DNA from 2 places in the Vibrio zhugei genome. Region 2 is predicted to be linked to the other one. Evidence: predicted binding sites of a transcription regulator. Region 2 holds the regulator's gene; the other holds the start of a gene.
What was found. The regulator CRP, encoded in region 2, controls carbon source genes, mostly activating them, when cyclic AMP is high. The targets are predictions, from matches to a motif close to TGTGANNNNNNTCACA.
Positions count from the first base shown of each region.

Region 1: a site for CRP is predicted at 3,316-3,331, ahead of nagE (N-acetylglucosamine-specific PTS transporter subunit IIBC). Genes of this name have one in related genera too.

Region 1 is NZ_CP033078.1:1,913,319-1,924,715, forward strand. Features, by position in the region: gene glnS (glutamine--tRNA ligase) at 1-1,369, opposite strand, end outside; gene nagE (N-acetylglucosamine-specific PTS transporter subunit IIBC) at 1,609-3,198, opposite strand; gene nagA (N-acetylglucosamine-6-phosphate deacetylase) at 3,581-4,720, shown strand; gene EAE30_RS14150 (ROK family protein) at 4,723-5,940, shown strand; gene EAE30_RS14155 (cation:proton antiporter family protein) at 6,044-7,633, shown strand; gene asnB (asparagine synthase B) at 7,900-9,564, shown strand; gene rfaH (transcription/translation regulatory transformer protein RfaH) at 9,636-10,142, opposite strand; gene dtpA (dipeptide/tripeptide permease DtpA) at 10,567-11,397, shown strand, end outside.
Region 2 is NZ_CP033078.1:2,567,882-2,579,278, reverse strand. Features, by position in the region: gene EAE30_RS17135 (ExeM/NucH family extracellular endonuclease) at 1-1,665, shown strand, start outside; partial or broken gene EAE30_RS17130 (glutamine amidotransferase-related protein) at 1,781-1,981, shown strand; gene EAE30_RS17125 (IS1634 family transposase) at 2,114-3,727, shown strand; partial or broken gene EAE30_RS17120 (anthranilate synthase component II) at 3,747-4,142, shown strand; gene EAE30_RS17115 (aspartate aminotransferase family protein) at 4,530-5,741, shown strand; gene astA (arginine N-succinyltransferase) at 5,840-6,859, shown strand; gene astD (succinylglutamate-semialdehyde dehydrogenase) at 6,888-8,345, shown strand; gene EAE30_RS17100 (DUF1338 domain-containing protein) at 8,372-9,169, shown strand; gene crp (cAMP-activated global transcriptional regulator CRP) at 9,239-9,871, opposite strand; gene EAE30_RS17090 (phosphoribulokinase) at 10,116-10,985, opposite strand; gene EAE30_RS17085 (YheU family protein) at 11,083-11,289, opposite strand; gene EAE30_RS17080 (hydrolase) at 11,327-11,397, opposite strand, start outside.

The DNA of each region.
Region 1 (11,397 bases), 650 kb from region 2:
CACCCTTCACCTTACGGCCGTCTGCTGGATTTTTACCCAAGGTTTCATTGTCGTACGTACAGTAAATCGTCGTAATATTGCCTTGCGCGTCTTTTTCAATACGCTCGGCTTTGATGACATACGCACCACGTAAACGCACTTCTTTACCGAGGACTAAACGTTTGTATTTCTTATTCGCTTCTTCACGGAAATCTTCACGCTCAATCAAGACCTCGCGCGTAAATGGTACGTCACGAGTCCCCATTTCTGGTTTGTTCGGGTGATTCTGTAAAACCAACGTTTCGACTTGATCAGCGTCGTAGTTTTCAATCACGACTTTCACAGGATCCAAGACCGCCATTGCCCGTGGCGCATGTTCATTTAGGTCATCACGAATGCACGACTCTAACGAACCAAACTCAATTAAGTTCTCTTGCTTAGTCACACCAATACGTTGACAGAATTCACGAATCGAGCCTGGGGTAAAACCGCGGCGACGTAAACCTGAAATCGTAGGCATACGTGGATCATCCCAACCATCCACTAACTTTTCAGTCACTAATTGATTGAGTTTACGCTTGGACATTACGGTATATTCTAAGTTTAAGCGGCTAAACTCGTATTGGTGCGGGACACAGTCCACCGTAATATTTTCGAGTACCCAATCGTACAAACGACGGTTATCTTGGAACTCAAGCGTACAGATAGAATGCGTAATGCCTTCCAACGCATCAGAAATACAATGGGTAAAATCGTACATCGGATAAATGCACCATTTATCACCGGTTTGATGGTGAGAGGCAAAACGTACCCGATATAACACAGGATCACGCAGCACCATAAATGATGATGACATATCGATTTTTGCACGTAAGCACGCAGTACCTTCCGCAAACTCGCCTTGACGCATTTTTTCAAACAACGCCAAATTCTCTTCAACTGGACGATCACGATAAGGGCTGTGCTTACCCGGCGCGGTTAGCGTTCCGCGGTATTCACGAATCTGCTCTGGACTTAGCTCTTCAACATACGCTAAGCCTTTGTTAATCAGTTCGACTGCATATTCGTAAAGCTTATCGAAGTTATCAGAAGAATAGTGAATATCTCCTGCCCACTGAAAGCCTAACCATTTGACGTCTTTCTTAATCGACTCAACGTATTCGAGATCTTCTTTTTCAGGGTTGGTATCATCAAAGCGTAAATTACACTGTCCCTGATAGTCCTGAGCAATACCAAAGTTCAAACAGATCGACTTTGCGTGCCCGATATGCAGATAACCATTTGGCTCTGGCGGAAAACGAGTATGCACGCTAGTGTGTTTACCATCCGCTAAATCTTTATCAATGATTTGGCGAATGAAGTTCGATGGACGAGCCTCAGCTTCACTCATCTATAGCACCTCAATTTTATTTAGTATTGTCAGAAAATGTATCGTTCACTTATCGCCTAGCGGCGCTGGGTCAACAATGACGATGATGCCAGTAATGATCCACAATTCTCTACAGATGCACAATAGAAACTATGCGTTTCTTGCAATTATTTCTTTAGTGGCTGTTTAAAAGCTGCGCGTTCATCAAAAAAAGCCCTTAAACAAGGGCTTTTTGTCGATAGTAGTCAGCACAAGTCACACTAGTCTTGCTCGATATCTTTCATCTCACCCGCAATGATTTCCACCATTGGACCTAGGATCACTTGGATACTGGTTTTATTGAGTTTGACCACGCCCATCGCCCCTAACGCTTTCAACTCACTTTCATCGATGGAGCCGCTATCTTTCACTGTTAGCCGTAGACGTGTAATACACGCATCGATATTATCGACGTTGTCATGGCCACCTAACACAGCCAGATACTGCTTAGCTAACTCTTGGTTGCTGGTTGAACCTTGTGGCTTACCTTGCTGTGTTCCTAAGGCAACATCGTCCTCACGGCCCGGTGATTTAAGGTTGAAGGCGCGTATGGCCACATAGAACGTGATGAAGTAGAGGAAAAAGAACCCAAAACCAATGAACAAGAGTGTTAGTGGTTTGGTTGCCAGTCCCCAGTTTAAGACAAAATCGAGTAAACCCGCAGAGAATCCAAAGCCATCAAGCGTACCAAACGCATTGGCGATCACCATTGAAAGCCCAGTGAAGACCGCATGAATCGCGTACAACGCTGGCGCTAAGAACACGAATAAAAACTCTAAAGGTTCCGTAATACCAGTTAAAAAAGCACAAAATGCAACGGAGAATAACATACCACCGACTTGCGCACGCTTTTCTGTTGGCGCACACAGATACATGGCTAGCGCTGCGCCCGGCAGACCGAACATCATCACAGGGAAGAAACCATTCATAAAGCGACCAGCACTTAAATCACCACCAAAGAAGCGGTTCAAGTCGCCTGTTTTTATGGTATCCGTGACCGAGTTAACCACAGCGGTTACATCCGGTGTCACCGAATTGACAAAATGGAAAGTATGTTCATTCCCAACCACCAAAGACTTCGCAATATCCGGCGCGACACATAACTTGGTGATGTTTGTTAATGCATTCGCGGCGGCATGCGCATTAGAGACGATGATTTCCTGACAGGTCCCCATACCAAACCAGAAATACGAGTTAAGTACGTGATGTAATCCCACCGGAATGAGCGCTCGGTTGAGAACACCGTAGACAAATTCTCCCAAAGACCCAGAAGAAGAAATACCGTGAGCTAACGCATCTAACGCAGACTGCACGTAAGGCCACACAAAGCCTAACAGACCACCAGCGATTAAAGAGAAAAGCCCCGCCATAATAGGCACTAAACGACGACCGGAGAAAAAAGCCAACCATTGCGGTAAACTGGTTTTATAAAAGGCATTGTACGAATGGCCCGCAATGATTCCGGCGAAAATCCCGCCAAAGAAAGACATATCATTCTCTGCGTTAATGGTTTTCGCTGTCGCAGTGAGAACAAAGTACGCGACCGCACCAGCAATACCTGCCGCACCAGCAATACCTGCCGCACCAGCAATACCTGCCGCACCAGCGCCATCGATCGATAATCCAACGGCGATCCCCAACCCAAATAGCAACGGTAGGTGGTCGAAAATTGCCCCCCCAGCATTGGCCATAAAAGGAATATCGAGTAAATCACCTTGTCCCAGTCTCAGCAGCAACGCTGCGACTGGAAGCGTCGCGATAGGTAACATAAGAGCTCTACCTAGCTTTTGTGCATATCCTAAAATGTTCACGTCATAATTCTCCAGTTAGATGTCCGTATCTCAGTCAGTTACTTTTTTTACTTGCTCAATTTAGTTACGCATAGTGTAGGCAGATGTACGAAAACATAAACAAAATACTCATGATAACGTGACAATGATCACCATAAAGCGCAAATAAAATCTTACAATTCGGTTAACTACCACAACTTATTTTTTTGTGTAAAATATGAATACTTCGCGGTATGATAAAAATGACGATAGTATATGAAACTGACAGAATAATTAATCCTTATGTTAACTGTCTGGTGACTATTTATCGTTAGATATCACACTGCTTAACGATCGGCCTTATCATTGGCCACTGTTGCAAGCATGGCAACATCATCAAAATTAGAGAAGTGAAGGAATAAAAATGAAATATGCGTTAGTTAATGGCACAATTTTTACTGGCGAATCTATTTTGACAGATCATGGCCTCATCATTAGCGATCACATCATCCATGACATTATTCCTCGTCATGCACTTCCAGAAACTATGCCGGTCATCGATGTGAATGGTGCAAATATCTCACCTGGATTTATCGACTTACAATTAAATGGCTGTGGCGGCGTGATGTTCAATGACGAGATCAGCACCGCGACATTGCACACCATGCACCGCGCCAATTTGCTGTCCGGCTGTACCAACTTTCTTCCAACCTTGATAACGTCCTCGGATGAAAATATGCAACAGGCGGTAGCCGTCGCGCGTGATTATATGCATCAACATCCTCATCATGTGCTTGGTCTGCACTTAGAGGGTCCTTACCTCAACCCAGAGAAAAAAGGCATTCATAATATTGACTTTATTCGTCAATCGAACCAATCCATGGTGGATTTCATGTGTCAGAATCACGATGTGATTGCACAACTGACTATGGCGCCAGAAATGAACGATGCCGCCCATATCCGTCAACTTGCACAGGCCGGAATTACGGTATCTTTAGGTCATACTAACTGCTCTTATAAGCAAGCCAAAGCGGGCTTTGCGGCAGGAATGACCTCCGCCACTCATCTTTTTAATGCGATGTCCTCTATCACTGGGCGTGAACCTGGTGCTGTGGGTGCGGTTTATGATACTCCCAGTGTTTATGCCGGGATCATCGCCGACGGGTTCCATGTGGATTTCGCGAATATTCGGATAGCCAAACACCTCAAAAAAGACAAGTTACTCTTAGTGACTGATGCAACCGCCCCTGCTGGTGCTGATATAGAGTCCTTTATTTTTGTCGGTAAAACAGTATATTACAAAGATGGTAAGTGCATTGATGAAAATGGCACTCTGGGTGGCTCGGCGCTGACCATGAATCAGGCAATCAAAAATTCCGTCAAATATGTGGGGATAGAACTGGATGAAGCGCTACGTATGGCTACACTATACCCAGCGCAATCCATTGGTATAGATAAACAATTCGGTCGTATTGCACCGGGATATATCGCCAATCTTGCAATTTTTGACTGTGACTTGAATGTAGACGCCACAGTAGTAAACGGACAATATGGAAAACACTAAGAATGACTGGCGGACAAATCGGTAATGTAGATTTAGTAAAACAATTAAACAGCGCAATTGTCTATCGTTTAATTGATCAACAAGGTCCTATTTCAAGGATTCAAATTGCCGACGTTAGTCAGCTTGCTCCGGCGAGCGTGACTAAAATTACTCGCCAGCTGCTCGAACGCGGCTTGATTAAAGAGGTGGCTCAACAAGCCTCTACGGGCGGACGCCGCGCGATTTCCCTCACAACTGAAGTGGCGCCATTCCACTCGATTGCTGTGCGAGTAGGCCGCGACTACATCTATCTGGGTTTATACGATTTATCAGGAAAAGAAAAAATCCTCGAACGACAATTTTTTGCCTATACCATGCAAGAAGAATTGGTCAGTGGATTAATACGCTTTATCGACGATTTTAAACATCGTCACGCACACCAAATCGCGCAACTCATCGCCATCAGCATCGTCCTCCCTGGGCTCATTAACCCAGAAGATGGGGTGATTGAATACATGCCCAATATTAATATTGAAGACGAGAAATTATTTCTCGTCGGCATCCTCGAAAACCATTTTAAAATCAGTTGTTTTGTCGGAAATGACGTACGCTCCCTCGCCTTAGCCGAGCATTATTTTGGCGCCAGTAAAGACAGTTATGATTCGATTGTCGTCAGCGTCCATCATGGTGTCGGAGCCGGCATCATCGTCAACGGGCAAGTATTTTTAGGGCATAACCGGAATGTGGGAGAAATAGGCCATATTCAGGTCAATCCACTGGGTGAACGTTGCCAGTGTGGCAATTTTGGCTGTTTAGAAACCATCGCTTCAGAGCCAGCCATCATTCAACACATTCGCCGACGCTTGGAACAAGGTTATCCGTCGTCGTTACCGCATAATGAATTGCTCAATATAGACACCATTTGTCACCATGCCAATAATGGCGATGAACTGGCTACAATGGCACTTACCCAAGCTGCCAATGACTTAGGAAAAGCGATTGCGATGACCGTCAATATGTTTAACCCACAAAAGATTGTCATTGCAGGAAAAATTAATTTAGCCGAAAGCATTGTCTACCCGGCTCTACAACGCAATATTTCTCATCAATCTTTACACGCATTCCGTGAGCAACTCACCATCGTGCCATCCAGTATTGATGACCATCCGGCACTGAATGCCTTTGCTCTCATTAAACGGGCGATGCTAAATGGTGATTTACTGCAAAAATTATTAGATTAATCCCATCTGTGTTATGAAAGTCAGACATGTTCAAGCACAGTGATCTATAGTCTAAGCTATTCATTATCCTATCCATGCAGCGTTAATACTCGTCGAAACTATTATGGAATTGATCTTTATCTTCGCGGCGTTCATCGCCGGTTTGGTGGTCGTTAAGTGCCACCTCCCCCCACTGGTTGGGTTCTTAATTACCGGGTTTGCACTGCATGCCTATGGTTATGAATCGAATGACACCATCAATCAACTCGCTGACTTAGGGGTGACACTGTTACTTTTCTCCATCGGCTTAAAGCTGGATATCAAAACCTTAATCTCTAAAGAAATTTGGCTAAGTGCAACCTTACACAACCTGCTGTCGACCTTAATGTTTACGTTGGGTTTATTGGCGTTGCAGTTTTTGGGTCTCAGATCCATCGCCGAACTCGGCCTTGGCCAACTGGTATTGATCGGCTTTGCTCTGTCATTTTCGAGCACCGTGTTTGCGGTAAAATCACTCCAAGAAAAAGGGGAAATGAACGCCATTTACGGCACCATTGCCATTGGTATTCTCGTCATGCAGGACATCTTTGCCGTGATTTTCTTGTCAGCATCCACGGGAAAACTGCCTGAATGGTATGCGGTCTTCTTATTTTTACTGCCTTTGGCAAGGCCGCTCTTGCACAAAGTGATGGATTGGGTTGGTCATGGTGAAATGCTGGTGTTATTTGGCTTTTTTGCCGCGCTCGTTCTCGGGGGAGGCTTATTCCAATGGGCTGGACTAAAACCAGATTTAGGCGCGATCATTCTCGGTATGCTGCTGTCAGACCATGCCAAGACATCAGAACTGGCTAAATCACTCTTTAACTTAAAAGAAATGTTCTTAGTCTGCTTTTTCTTAAACATTGGTTTATCTGCCGACCCAACTCTGACAGGCTTATTGCTGGCTCTATTATTGCTACTGTTACTGCCATTAAAAGGCGCACTTTACTTTTGGGTTCTCCACACCCATCGCTTGCGCGTACGCACGTCTCTGCTCGCTTCTCTAAGTTTATTTAACTACAGTGAATTTGGACTGATTGTCGCAGGCATCGCATTTAAATTAGGTTGGCTACCCAATGACATTATGGTCACCATCGCGATCGCGGTCCCCCTCTCCTTTATTTTGGCGGCGCCTTTGGGTCGTCAAGGACATGCGCTCTATCAAAAAACCTCACACTGGGTGAAACCGCAGAGTGTTGACAGGCTCAACCCTAAAGATGGCATCATCAACCCGGGGAATGCTCAAGTGTTAATTTTGGGTATGGGCCGGATCGGCTCAGGGGCATACGATGAATTGCATCAGCGTTATGGCAATATCTGTCTCGGCATCGAGTTAACACCTGATGCATCAGCCAAACATCAAATAGAAGGCCGTAATGTGATTACCGGCGATGCGACCGACCCAGATTTTTGGGAACGTATTTTGGTCAAAGATAGCGTCAAACTCGTTTTACTCGCCATGCCACATAACCAAGCCAATAGAATCGCTTTGGATCTTCTCAAAGCTCATCACTTCAAAGGTAATATCGCCGCTATCGCGGAGTATAACGACCAGAAAAATGAGTTGATCGAAGCAGGTGCGCATGCCGCTTACAACGTCTATAACGAAGCAGGAACTGGATTTGCACGTCACGTATGTGATGAGCTCAAGACTGAATTTGCGGCCCACTCTTAACCTGTCTGTCGATGAGAGGTGCGACATGTGCCTCTCATCCGCCGTTTTATTCCACCGACCCATTCACTTTCTTACGTTTTTTTTCACGCAATCCGTTGCATTTACCACCAGACAATAGAAATTATTTAATTAAAACCAATTATTATTAAATGCTATTCACCTTATGTTCTATTTCATAAATTTAACCACAATAATAAGTTGCTTTTTTTAATCAAAGTGGCAAATTGAATACATGAGATGAAGTGGTATTCAAAAAGGAAAGTGGTATGTGTTCTATCTTTGGGATCTTAGATATTAAAAGCGATGCAGAAGCGCTGCGTCCATTAGCTCTGCAAATGTCGAAAAAACTCCGACATCGTGGGCCGGATTGGTCAGGTATATACACCGCCGATCATGCCATTCTTGCGCACGAACGCCTTGCTATTGTTGGTTTAAATAGCGGAGCACAGCCGTTATATAGCCCAGATAGAAAACTTGTCCTTGCCGTCAACGGTGAGATTTACAATCATAAAGAGATCCGCGCTCGTTACGAAGGCGTGTACGATTTTCAAACCGAATCAGATTGTGAAGTCATCCTCGCGCTCTATCAAGATAAAGGCGCAGACTTAATGGAAGAGTTAAACGGCATTTTCGCTTTTGTCCTTTACGATGAAGACAACGATCAGTTTCTGGTTGGGCGTGATCACATTGGTATTATTCCTCTATATCAAGGCTATGATGAATTGGGTAACTACTATGTCGCCTCAGAAATGAAAGCCTTAACCTCTGTGTGTAAAACCATCAGTGAATTCCCTCCCGGTCATTTTTACCGTTCAGGAGATAGCGCCCCACAACGTTACTACGAACGTGACTGGTTTGAATACAGCGCAGTGCAAGATAATGCCTCAGACAAAGCAGAACTGAAAGAAGCCCTCGAAGCGGCCGTCAAGCGCCAATTAATGACCGATGTTCCATATGGCGTCTTACTGTCTGGTGGCTTAGATTCTTCGATTACTTCTGCAATTGCCAAACGATTTGCAGCCATGCGTATCGAAGATGACGAACAATCCACAGCCTGGTGGCCACAGCTACACTCATTCGCGGTAGGACTTGAAGGCGCTCCGGACTTAAAAGCAGCACAAGAAGTTGCCGATCAAATCGGTACCGTGCATCACGAAATGACCTACACCATTCAAGAAGGCTTGGATGCGATTCGTGATGTGATCTACCACATTGAAACCTATGATGTAACGACCATTCGCGCTTCAACGCCGATGTTTTTAATGGGACGAAAAATCAAAGCCATGGGCATCAAAATGGTGCTTTCTGGTGAAGGGGCGGATGAACTGTTCGGCGGATATCTTTACTTCCACAAAGCACCGAACACTCAAGAGTTTCATGAGGAAACGGTACGTAAGCTGCTCGCCTTGAACTTATTTGATTGCGCGCGAGCTAACAAATCATTAGCCGCTTGGGGCGTTGAAGGCCGCGTACCGTTTTTAGATAAAGAATTCATTGATGTAGCGATGCGATTAAATCCAAAAGATAAGATGTGCGGCAACGGCAAAATCGAAAAACACATCTTACGGGAATGTTTTGAAGACTATTTGCCAGCCTCTATCGCATGGCGTCAAAAAGAGCAATTCTCGGATGGTGTCGGTTATGGCTGGATTGACGCACTCAAAGCGCAAGCAGAAGAAAAAGTCTCCGACCAAAAAATGGAAGCGGCCGCATTCCGGTTCCCATATAACACGCCAACCACCAAAGAAGGCTACTTATATCGTGAAATTTTTGAAGAGTTATTCCCACTAGAATCAGCCGCTCACTGTGTGCCGGGGGGGCCATCAGTAGCGTGCTCGAGTGCGAAAGCTATCGAGTGGGATGAATCCTTCAAGAACTGCATTGACCCGTCTGGTCGTGCTGTGCAAAACGTACATAACGAAGCGTATTAACGTGATGTACGTTAATAAAAAAGGGGCGATATCGCCCCTTTTTTTTCATGACCTATACGACATCACACTGTCTATAAGTCTCTAATTGGCTTCAGATCTTTATTCTCGATGCTCAACTCAACATTCTGATTGAGCATTTTAACCAACATAATAGAGCGGGTTTCCCCATCAGGCTCTTGATAGACCGCTTCAATACCTGAGAACTGTCCACCCGTGACAACCATCGGTTCACCTTTCTGTGGCACCTGTTTTTTCACGACCAGCAGCTCTTGCTCTTCAAGCGATTTCAAATCATTCACCATTTGCTCGTTAATGCACTTGGGATGAGCGCCAAATCGGACAAAATCAACCACACCTCGTGTCGAACGGATAGAGGTAAAACTCGGGCCTAGATCCACATCAAAACAGATAAAAACGTAAGAAGGAAATAATGGCTCTTTCACCGTCTTCCGTTTATTTCTGAGCACTTTCTCCACCATTACCTCAGGGTAATAGCACTCTACCCCTTGATTCTCTAGGTTTCCTTTAGCCCTGAGCTGCTCGCCACGCTTACAATATAAAAGATACCAAGATTTCATATACCTAACCATTACGTTTTTTTAAGATCCTAACACATCTCTTTAACGATGCGATATCACAACCATACATGGCATGATTCGATATCGCCAAGACGACAATCTCGGTCAATACCTCTCACAGAATATCAATGTAAACATTTTATTTTTGCAATTTAAATTTGCTAGTCATCACACTAATTTGTAAAATTTTATAACTTCCTGATTATGGTAATAAAAAACGGTATAGATTAAAATTCCAGCAACTAAAATCATTGCGGCTTAAAAAACTATTCTGTATATATATCATTGGAATAATAAACTTATAATTACACTAAAACAGTGACACTATTCTAAAGTAAATTTTAGGGACTATCGCTCAACTTGAGGGTGCCTATGTTTAGTGCGTTACACCTCCCCTTCCGAGGGTCTTTACAGGAATTTTCATATGTCTGACTTGAATGTATTCAAGCAACCTAAGTCGTTCTACCTCATTTTCTCTATCGAATTTTGGGAACGCTTTGGTTTTTATGGGATGCAAGCCATCCTTACCGTTTATTTAGTAAAAATCATGGGCATGGACGAATCCACCTCTTTCGTTCTGTTCGGTGCTTTTTCAGCGCTTATCTACGGTTTCGTTGCCGCAGGAGGCTGGATTGGCGATAAAGTCATTGGGACGAAACGCGCCATTACACTCGGTGCCATTGTCATGATGCTCGGCTATACCTTACTGGGTTTATCGACCGCTGGACAAGATATCGGTGGACCAACCCTCATTTATATCGCCATGGGCTTTATTACTGTGGGCAATGGACTGTTTAAAGCCAATCCATCCAGCCTTCTCGCCAAAGTCTACGACGAAAATGATCCCCGCCTTGATGGTGCATTTACTCTTTACTACATGGCAATCAATGTCGGCTCTTTGATTTCGATGATTCTCAGCCCATTGGTTGCACAAAAATTGGGGTACGGACTGGCGTTTGGTATGAGTGCCGTTGGCCTTCTGATCACCGCGCTAAACTTTATCGCGTGTTTGAAAATGCTGAAATCAGTCGGTTCTCCTGCAGACCTCGCTCCTGTGAAAAAACGTAACCTGATGATTGTCATCGTTGGATCGGTAATCGCAAGTTTTGTGTGTGCCTACCTACTGCAACACTTGACGCTCGCACATGGTATTCTGGTGATTGCGGGTTTAAGCATTTTGTTTTTCTACTTTAAAGAAGCCTTTGCCCTTACAGGGATTGAACGTCAAAAAATGCTCGTCGCGTTTATTCTGATG
Region 2 (11,397 bases):
GACCAGTGGCGCGTGGTTGATCAGCAGCAAGTCCCAGCCGCTCAAGCGGTCCATATCTCGGCCGATGACGCCTCTTTTGCCCAGACATTGGAGCGCTATGAAGGGATGCTTGTCCGATTACCGCGTTCTTTAGACATGCGAGTCACACGAGTGTTTGGGTATGATTACGATGCCTATCGCAACAACATGGCGTTATCGCAAGGGCAAGTGAATTATCATCCCAATCAATTTGATCCGGCAGGATCGGCGCAGAGCAAACAGGTTCAAGCTACGAATCAACAACGTGTGCTGGTGGTGGAAACCGATAAACCGGCGCCAGATGGTGTGATTCCTTATTATCCAGATTTTGCTCGAACCGATGGCAACCAAGATGGCTCCGCGGATGATTATCTGCGTATCAACGACACGCTCTTCAATCTGGAAGGCATCGTGACTTACACATATTCGAATTATCGCTTATTAGCGACCAATACGATTGATGGCCAAGACATTGTTCATAATACGCCGCGTACAGAGTCACCACAGGTAAACGCGGGGGATTTACGTATTGCGTCGTTTAACGTGCTGAACTACTTTAATTCGCCGTTTAATGGCGATGCGAACCGATTTGGTGACAATCGTGGAGCGAGTAGCTATGGTGAGTTTGAATTACAGCAGGAAAAAATTGTGACGGCATTGGATCACTTGGATGCCGATATCGTAGGCTTGATGGAAATCGAAAACAATGGATTTGGTCAAGGTGCGGCCATTCGTCAGTTGGTGGAGCAACTGAATCTACGCCAAAATGAGCAAGACAAATATACGTTTGTGACCATCGACTCGAACCAAGATGGAATGATGGATGAAGACGATTCGGTCGGCACAGATGCGATAGCCGTTGGCTTGATATATCGTCCTAGCAAAGTGGCGCTGCAAACCAAGCGGGTGATTGCGATGCCAGAACAAAAAGCGCCACCGATATACGATGCAAATGGTGAGCTCATTGATAATGGCAAGCATCAACAGCGTGATTCTTTAGCGGCCACTTTCCGAGTCACCACAACGGGTAATGAGTTAACCGTTGCCGTTAATCATTTTAAATCCAAAGGCTCGAAGTGTTGGGAAGATAATGCTCCAGTCAGCCAAGGAGGGCAAGCGGGGCAGGATCCGGATCTACAAGGTTCCTGTGAGGACTTTCGTGTCGCGGCAGCGGTTGCGCTGGGCAAGGCTTTACAAAACATGCCAGGGGATAAAGTCATCCTCGGCGATTTAAACTCGTATGCGAAGGAAGACCCTATTTTGGTTTTAACGGATTACTCTCCTGAGCATTATGACAAGGTGATTCATGCGGCTCGCAACACCTACATTGACGGACAGCTGCAATTTGGCGATGAAGGTGCCCAGATCACGCACAGTTATGGGTATCTGAATGCGGTGCCGATGTTCCATCCTCTCAGTTGGAGTTACTCATATAACAATGAGGTCGGAAACTTGGATCATGTGTTGATTAGTAAGCACTTAGCCCCATTTGTGGTGGATGCCAATGAGTGGCATATCAATGCTGACGAGTCGACCTTGTTTGATTATCGTGATGAGTATAAAGGCAGCAACTTGCCCCGTTACGGTGATCAATTCCGTTCCTCGGATCATAATCCCGCCGTGCTGGAATTGCGCTTTTCCCAGTAGTATCGCGTGAAAGGCTGAGTCATTCTCATAATAAAGGCAAGCGATAGGCTTGCCTTTATCTTTGCCTGCGGCACAATATCCGTTCATTTCAATTGAGCGATTAGGGAATCTCTCCGTGCTATTAATTATCGATAATTACGACTCGTTTACGTATAACCTGTATCAGTATTTTTGTGAGTTAGGTGCAGAAGTGAACGTTGTCCGCAATGACGAGGTAACCCTTGATGACATCGCCGAGCTAGCCCCAACTCACTTGGTGATTTCTCCCGGTCCATGTACGCCTGATGAGGCCGGGATTTCTTTGCAAGCGATTGAACCGTCATTCCGCAGCCAATTTCAGAATTAAAACAATGTGATCCAGTGATCGTTTACAAATGTTAGTGCGACAGACCTCTTGACCGCGATCCCCAGTTTTGATCTATTACTGTTATTTAACGGTCACTTTATTATGTCTGCTGCTCAACCTGTCATTAAACGCCTAGATCACTTAGGGCTGATCGCTGCTTTCTGCCATGAAATCGGTTTACCTGGTATTATTGATCGCATCATTCCCAAGTACTCGGATCACAACGTTTCACATGGCGATGCGGTCTTGGCGATGATTCTCAATGGTCTTGGCTTTCACAGCAGAACGCTGCATATGTTTTCTGACTTCTTCGAGACGAAGCCTGTTGCCAAGTTGCTTGCTAAAGATATTGAAGCTCACCATTTAACGGACGATGTACTCGGACGCACGTTAGATGCTTTATATGAAGCAGATGTCTCCGCACTTTATCAAGCGATAGCAGAGCATGTCGTTGATAAGCTAGGACTTAAAACAGACTCTGTCCACCTTGATATCACTAGCTTCCATGTCGATGGTGAATACGCCCAGGACGAAGATCTTAATGCCATCAAGCTGGTAAAAGGCTACAGCCGAGACCACCGTCCAGAGCTAAATCAAGTGGTCCTTGAGTTGATTTGCGAAAACCAAGCTGGCCTGCCTGTTTACATGCAAGCGCTTAGTGGCAACACCAACGATGCTAAGGCATTCTCAGAGGTCACTAAACGGCATATTCATTGCCTGAAGGCAGCTCAAAACAGTCGCTACTTCATCGCCGATGCCGCTTTGTACACCGAAGAGAGCATTCGTTCACTGGATGAGCAACAACAGAAGTTTATTACGCGTGTTCCAATGACCATTAAATCAGCCAAAGAGGCCTTAATGAACCTTGAGCCCGAGCAGCTGAGCCATATCGGCAATGGCTACTCGGGTTGTTGGGTTGACGCTGATTATGGCTCGGTATCTCAGAAGTGGCTGTTGATTCATAGTGAACAAGCAACCAAGCGAGAACAGGTAACGTTTTATAAGAACTTAGACAAAAATATCACCAAAGAGCTGAAAGCGCTGGGACAACTAAAGAAAAAGCAGTTTGCTTGCGCAGTGGATGCCGAGCAAGCAATGAGCGACTTCGCCAGCCAGTGTCATTTGCTTGGCTTCGCGCAATCAACCATCGTTAAAGAGCCAATTTATTCAGGTCGTGGTCGGCCGAAGAAAGATGAAAAGCCAACGGGATACCACTATTTGATAGATGCTACGCCTTATACCGATCTAGAAAAGGTGAAACTGGCCAAGCTTAAAGTAGGTATGTTTATTCTCGCCACCAACGATACTGACAACACCGACCTAACAATGGCTGCATTGCTTGAACATTACAAGTCTCAGCAAAAGGTCGAGCGCGGCTTTCGCTTTTTGAAAAGCCCTGAGTTCTTAACATCATCAATTTTCCTGAAGAAACCTCAGCGAATCGAGGCACTACTGATGATCATGACGCTGAGCCTACTCGTTTACGCGAGCTTAGAGCACAAAATCCGAGAGAGTCTCACTAAGACCGAGGAATTCTTTCCTAGCATGGTAAAGAACAAGACGACAACTAAACCGACGGCACGTTGGGTATTCTTAAAATTCGAAGGTATCGACACACTCGAATTTGGCGGCCAAAGCTTCATAACGGGTGTTCAAGAGCATCAGACTCGGCTGCTTAAGCTTCTTGGTGTACTGTATGAAGCAGTTTATTCCTAAATTGGCTGCGGAATCTCGGATTGAACGTTTTGCCGGTCAGATACCGATATTGGGTGTGTGTTTGGGACACCAAGCCATTGCTCAGGCTTTTGGGGGTAAGGTGGTGAGAGCCAAAGCGGTGATGCATGGTAAAACATCGCCCATTCGTCATACAGGGACAAGCGTCTTTGTGGGTCTGGCGAATCCATTGACGGTCACGCGCTATCATTCATTGATCGTGGAATCCGCGTCTTTGCCTGAGTGTTTTACTGTGACGGCTTGGACGGAAAATGACCTTGGGGAATGCGATGAAATTATGGGATTTGAACATCGTACCTTACCGATCGCAGCGGTACAGTTTCATCCTGAATCGATTAAAACCCAGCAAGGACATGCTTTATTAAACAACTTCTTAGCTCGTAATAGTTCGGTTTAGTCATCGACGTTGGCGTCATGATCCCGATTGAGATCACTTTTCCTCATCAATCTGTCCCTATTTTTGCGCATAATAGCGAATGCACAATTATGCGCCATATTTTTAACTATGCATATCAAGCTCTCTTACCAACTAAAATTGCCATGATTTAAAAACCATTTCTTAAATTTAAAATAAATATTTTATCATTTTAAGTGAATAAAAAATCAAAAATAGTTAAGGTAGAGCGGTGCGCTTTTGCGATTACAGCAGAAGCTACTATTGAAAACAAAAAATATTTATCAATACAATGTGGATAGTTCTTGAGCGCCATGTGAAATCTTATGGTTGATCTAAACTATAGGTAATTGTTCATGATACCGCATGTGTACCTTAAGGGGATGTGCAATGACAACGGAAATGAAAGTAGATCGTAGTGTATTTGACGAGGTGATGGTGCCTTGTTACAACCCAATGGAGTTTGTTCCCGTTGAAGGTAAGGGCTCTCGCGTATGGGATCAGCAGGGCAACGAATATGTTGATTTCGCAGGCGGAATCGCGGTGAGTTGTCTTGGTCACTGTCATCCAGCGATGGTGAATGCACTGACAGAGCAAAGCAAGAAATTATGGCATTTGAGTAATGTCATGACCAATGAGCCAGCATTACGTTTGGCCAGCAAGTTAACCGAGCATACGTTTGCCGAAAAAGTCTTTTTTGCAAACTCAGGCGCCGAGGCGAACGAGGCCGCGTTGAAATTGGCTCGTCGTTATGCGGCCGATGTTTATGGTCCTGAGAAAACAGAAATCCTCGCGTTTGTGCAAGGGTTTCATGGACGAACATTTTTCACTGTCACCGTGGGCGGACAGGCCTCTTACTCGGATGGTTTTGGTCCGAAACCCGCTGACGTGACGCACATTCCATACAATGATATTGCGGCATTGAAAGCGCATTTGTCGGAAAAAACCTGTGCTGTGATGATGGAACCGTTGCAAGGTGAAGGCGGAATTGTGTCTCCGGATCCGGATTTCGTACAGCAAGTCCGTCAATTGTGTGATGAACACAATGCTCTGCTGATTTTCGATGAAGTGCAGACGGGCAACGGGCGTACGGGTGAGCTGTATGCGTATCAAGGCTTGGGAGTGACACCGGATATTTTGAGCACGGCAAAATCACTGGGCGCGGGGTTCCCGATTGGGGCAATGCTGACGACCACCGAGATTGCGAGCCATTTTAAAGTGGGCGTGCATGGTTCAACCTATGGCGGTAATCCTCTTGGGTGTGCGGTCGCCAACGCCGCGTTGGAGATTATTACTCAACCTGAAACGCTGGCGGGTGTGAAAGCGCGCGAAGCATTATTTAAAGCGGGTTTAGCACGTATTAACGAAAAATATCATATATTTAAAGATATCCGCGGAAAGGGATTATTAATTGGCGCCGAATTAAATGACGCATGGCAGGGACGTGCTCGTGAAATATTGGTGGCATCAGGGAAACAAGGCTTAATGTTACTCGTCGCTGGTGCGAACGTGGTCCGTTTAACGCCTTCATTAATCATTCCAGAGCAAGATATTGAAGAAGGTTTAGCTCGCCTAGATAAAGCAATTGCCACCCTAGTGTGAGTGGGTATTGCCATCTCGTTTGATGCCGAGTGCAGAGCGTGTGGTGATAAATGAAGTAGGGGCCCGCGAAGGGCCCTTAGCATCTGGAGGGAATGTTGATGCTAGTAGTTCGCCCTATCGCAATGTCAGATTATGAAGCACTTCACCGATGTGCCGTCGAATCAGGACATGGGTTTACCTCATTGCCTGTCAATGAAGTGTTATTGAAAAATCGTATTCAACATTCTGAAAACAGTTTTGCGAAAAGCGGTGTTTGCCAACCAGGAGATGAAGGGTATCTCATGGTGGCTGTGGATTCAGAAACCGGTGAGGTAGCCGGAACCACGGGGATTGAAGCGGCCGTAGGCTGGGATGTCCCGTTTTACTCCTATCATATCAGTACCATTGTCCATTCTTCTCGACGCTTGAACGTCAATAATGTGGTCAAGGTGTTAACCTTTGGTAATAACTACACCGGGTGTTCGGAAATTTGCACGCTGTTCTTAAGGCCACAATTTTGTGGTGGTTTGAATGGGCGGCTGTTGTCTAAATGTCGCTTGTTGATGCTTGCCCAGTATCCAGAGCGGTTTTCTCGTACCATTTTCGCTGAAATGCGCGGCGTATCCAATGCAGAAGGGCACTCGCCATTTTGGCAGTGGCTACAGCAGCATTTTTTCTCAATCGATTTTACTATGGCCGACTATCTAACCGGGACGGGTAAGAAAGGCTTCATTGCCGACCTTATGCCCAAGCTGCCAATTTATGTCAATTTATTAAGCCCAGAAGCGCAAGCTGTGATTGGCAAAGTCCATGAAAACACCAAACCAGCTCTACGGTTATTAGAGCAGGAAGGGTTCGTGTGCCGAAATTACATTGATATTTTCGATGGGGGACCAACGGTTGAATGTGATCGAGAGCATATTGAGTCGGTGAGGCAGTCACAGTGTTATTCGGTGGAAGTGGCAGAGCATACCAGTTGTAAAGACTATTTGCTGATCAATACCGAATTTCAACGTTTCCGAGCAACCGCCGCGAAAGCCGCGATCAATGTTGAAAATCACAGTGTGATTTTAGCGCCGGATGTGGCTCAAGCGTTATTGGTGACCACCGGAGATCTCGTCCGTGTATTAGCATGTTAGGTGAATAAGGACATATAAGGGAGACATCATGACACATTGGATTGCAGGAAAATGGCTGAGCGGTGAAGGCGCGTCGCTTTGTTCTAAGACGCCTTACGATGCGAGCATACTATGGGAGGGGAAAGGTGCCACGGCTCAACAAGTGGCGTCCGCGGTGGCGGCCGCGCGCGCGGCATTAGTCGACTGGCGACAATCCACGTTTGCTGAGCGAGAAGCTTATGTCTCGGCGTTTGTTGACGTCGTCAAGCAAAATAAAGAGCACATCGCCCAAACCATTGCTCAAGAGACAGGCAAACCCTTGTGGGAAACGCGCAATGAAGCGGCGGCCATGGTCGGTAAGGCGACCATCTCGGCTCAAGCGTATCATGAGCGCACAGGAGAGCATGCGAAAACCGTGAATGGTAATCAAGTGGTCCTTCGCCATCGCCCTTTGGGAGTCATGGCGGTGTTTGGTCCTTATAACTTCCCTTGTCATCTCCCCAATGGGCATATTATTCCAGCATTATTAGCTGGCAATACCATTGTATTTAAGCCTTCAGAACAAACCCCTTTATGTGGTGAATTAATGGTGCGTCTGTGGCAGCAAGCGGGCTTGCCTGACGGTGTCCTGAATTTGGTGCAGGGCGCGAAAGAAACTGGCATAGCATTGGCCGAGTCGAAAGGGATTGATGGGCTCTTGTTTACTGGCAGCGCGCAGACTGGACAGCTTTTGCATCGACAATTTGCCGGACAGCCGGGGAAAATGTTAGCTCTGGAAATGGGGGGCAACAATCCTTTGGTAGTTTCAAACCATTATGGTGATGTCGAAGCGACGGTTTATACGATTGTTCAATCGGCTTTTTTGAGCGCAGGTCAACGTTGTACCTGTGCACGTCGCTTATATGTACCAGAGGGGGCACATGGTGATGCGTTATTAGAGCGTTTAATTGAGGTGACTCAACGGCTTGTTATGGGCACTCCGTTCGCAGAGCCGGCGCCATTTATGGGGCCGCTGATTTCTCAAGCCGCGGCAAAGCATATCTTGCACGCGCAAGCCAAGCTCCAATCTCAAGGAGCGAGCGCGTTACTTGAGGCGCAGCAAGGAAGCCATGCGTTTGTCTCGCCGGGCATTATTGATGTCACCAAGGTGGCCGATTTACCGGATGAAGAATATTTTGGTCCTCTCTTGCAAGTGATTCGTTACCAAACCTTACCGCAGGCGGTTGATCTTGCAAATGACACTCGCTTTGGCCTGTCTGCCGGATTGATTTCTACTGAGGATAAGGAGTGGGAGTTTTTCATTACACATATTCGAGCGGGCATTGTTAATCGCAACCGAGCACTGACTGGGGCGAGCAGCGATGCGCCATTTGGTGGACCAGGAGATTCCGGTAATTTACGGCCGAGCGCTTATTATGCTGCGGATTATTGTGCGTACCCAATGGCTTCAATGGAAGGTGCGTGTACCGTACTGCCCGAGCAAAAAAGCCCAGGTCTCTCTTTCTAGCGCCGATCTCAACCTAAGGAGGCACCATGCACATCCATGATGTATTTGACGCTTTGTGGCAAGACTATACGACACGCTTATGTCCTTCTGCATTGCAAGTTCATGCTTTGTTACAAGAAGAGTCGCCCTTGATTAATGACCATATTGCTTTGCGTACTTTTGCCCATCGCGACATTGGCTTAGAGGTGCTAGCGAAGCCTTTTTTAGACTTGGGATACCAAGCTGAAGGGGATTATCATTTTGAAGCGAAGCATTTATACGCCAAGCATTTACGTCATCCCGACGCAACGCTACCTAAAGTGTTCATCAGTGAGTTGCATCTCGATGAATGCAGTCAAGCACTGCAGGCTATTGTGGCACGCTTGATTGGGCAGATTGACGATTTGCCTTGGTCAACGCCTGAGTTCTTATGGCAAGGCCGTCCTTGGGATGTGAGCTACTCGGAATACTTCGAGCTTTCTCAGGAGAGTGAGTACGCGGCGTGGGTTGCGGCTCATGGGTATGGGGCGAATCATTTTACTGTGAGTGTTAATCAATTATCGCGTTTTGCCAGCGTGGAGTCGCTTAACGATTACTTGGAGGAACAAGGTTTTACCCTCAATGATATTGGCGGCACAGTGAAAGGAACGCCACAGGTGTTACTCGAACAGTCCTCGACGATGGCGGACGAGGTCGGTGTGATCTTTTCCGACATGGATGCGAGTATTCCCGGAGGATTTTATGAGTTTGCGAAACGCTATCCGCAAGCCGATGGGCAGTTGTATCAAGGGTTTGTCGCCGCGAATGCGGATAAAATTTTCCAAAGTACTGACCGTAAAAGTTAGCGATATTACAGGCATAAAAAAACCACCGTGTAGGTGCGGTGGTTTTGATTCTACGAGATGCGTTAAAACTTAACGAGTCCCGTACACAACAATGGTTTTACCGTGGGCAGAAATCAAGTTCTGCTCTTCTAGCATTTTTAGTATACGGCCCACTGTTTCGCGAGAACACCCGACGATCTGACCGATCTCTTGGCGTGTAATCTTGATTTGCATTCCGTCTGGGTGCGTCATTGCATCAGGTTGTTTTGCTAGGTTAAGTAGCGTTTGCGCAATACGACCGGTCACGTCTAGGAAAGCGAGATCGCCCACTTTCTGACTGGTGACTTGAAGACGACTTGCCATTTGCCCAGATAGACGCATCAGAATGTCAGGGTTAACCTGAATTAACTGACGGAATTTCTTAAATGAAATTTCAGCCACTTCACAAGGTGACTTAGCACGAACCCAAGCGGTACGTTCTTGTCCTTCCTCAAAGAGACCAAGCTCACCAATAAAGTCACCTTGGTTTAAGTAGGAAAGGATCATTTCCTTGCCTTCTTCATCTTTAATCAATACCGCCACTGAACCTTTTACAATGTAGTAAAGAGTTTCAGCCTTCTCACCCGCATGAATTAACGTGCTTTTAGAAGGGTACTTATGAATGTGACAATGTGAAAGAAACCACTCTAAAGTTGGGTCGGTTTGAGGTTTACCTAGAACCATAATATCTCACTTCCTCTGCAGGGTACGCTTGCCGCTATCCATGTTTAATTTAGCGAAGCCTCATGACTTCCTAGAATAAGAAGAGTTTGGATTCACCGCAAGTTTTCTTGTGTTTCCGTTATGAAATAGTATCCTTTTTCACGCGGAATTTCTTGATTTAAATCGCTTACAAAGGGGGATTTACTGCGCAAAAACGTGCTTATGATCACGGTATGAAAAGTAAGCGGCATTTGAACAGAATGAATCACCCAATTTTTCCACTTTCGATTAATTGTTGTAGGATCGGTCGAACAATCAGTTCCATAGCAAAACTCATTTTTCCGCCCGGTACAACAATCGTATTATGCTGTGACATAAATGAACTATCAATCATAGAAAGCAGATAGGGAAAGTCGACGTGTTTGATACCGCGTAGACGAATGACCACAAAACTTTCGTCTAAACTTGGAATCCCTTTGGCATTCAGAGGGTTGGATGTGTCCACCGTCGGAACACGCTGAAAGTTGATGTGTGTACGTGAAAACTGCGGCGTGATGTATTTGAGATAGTCGTCCATAGAGCGGACAATGGAGTCCATCACCGCTTCGCGCGAATGGCCGCGGTCGCGTGTGTCACGCACGTACTTCTGAATCCATTCCAAGTTAACAATGGGGACCATGCCAATCAGAAAGTCGACGTGTTGTGCCACGTTAATATCCCCATCGACTACGCCGCCATGCAGACCTTCATAAAACAGCACATCGGTTTGTTCGGGGATGTCTTGCCATGGGGTAAATGTGCCCGGCATTTGGTTATAGGGAACCGCCTCATCAAAGCTGTGCAAATAGCGACGAATTTGTCCTGAACCATCTTTACCATACTGACGGAAAAAGTCGCCAAGCGCGGCAAAGTTATTGGCTTCAGGGCCAAAGTAACTGATATGACGGCCTTGTTCGCGCGCTTTGCGGATCGCGACGTCCATTTCAGGTCGGGTATAACGATGAAAACTATCACCTTCTACCCATGCGGGTTTCACTGACATCATATTAAACATTTTGCGAAATGCTTCGGATGTCGTTGTTGTGCCGGCTCCTGAGGAACCGGTAACGGCAATGATGGGATGTTTCGCTGACATGACAAACCTTGTCTTTTGATTCCTGATTGATAACGATGCGAATGAATCGCGTTGGATTTACTATAGCACGGAAAAACGCTCTGTCCCTGAGCACTGTTTAGAGGTCGCGTTTGATATCGACCGTTTCATGAAGTTCGGAGTACACCACAACCGCATCACCGGATTGTATTTGCTGCTTCACTTGTTGCACTTTTTGATCGAGCGTCACTTCTTGTGAGCCGTAATCCGTTCCTTCACGTAGGACAAACTCACGGATTAGATTGTCGAGTGTGTCGGCATCGATTTGTTGCCAAGGGATGATCATAATAGCCTCATAGGGAACTGAATATCACGATAGTATGTCACGATGACACACGGTTTTCAGCATCGGCGGATGCCGTGTCGTTAAGGAAATGGGCGTAATAACTCGGTA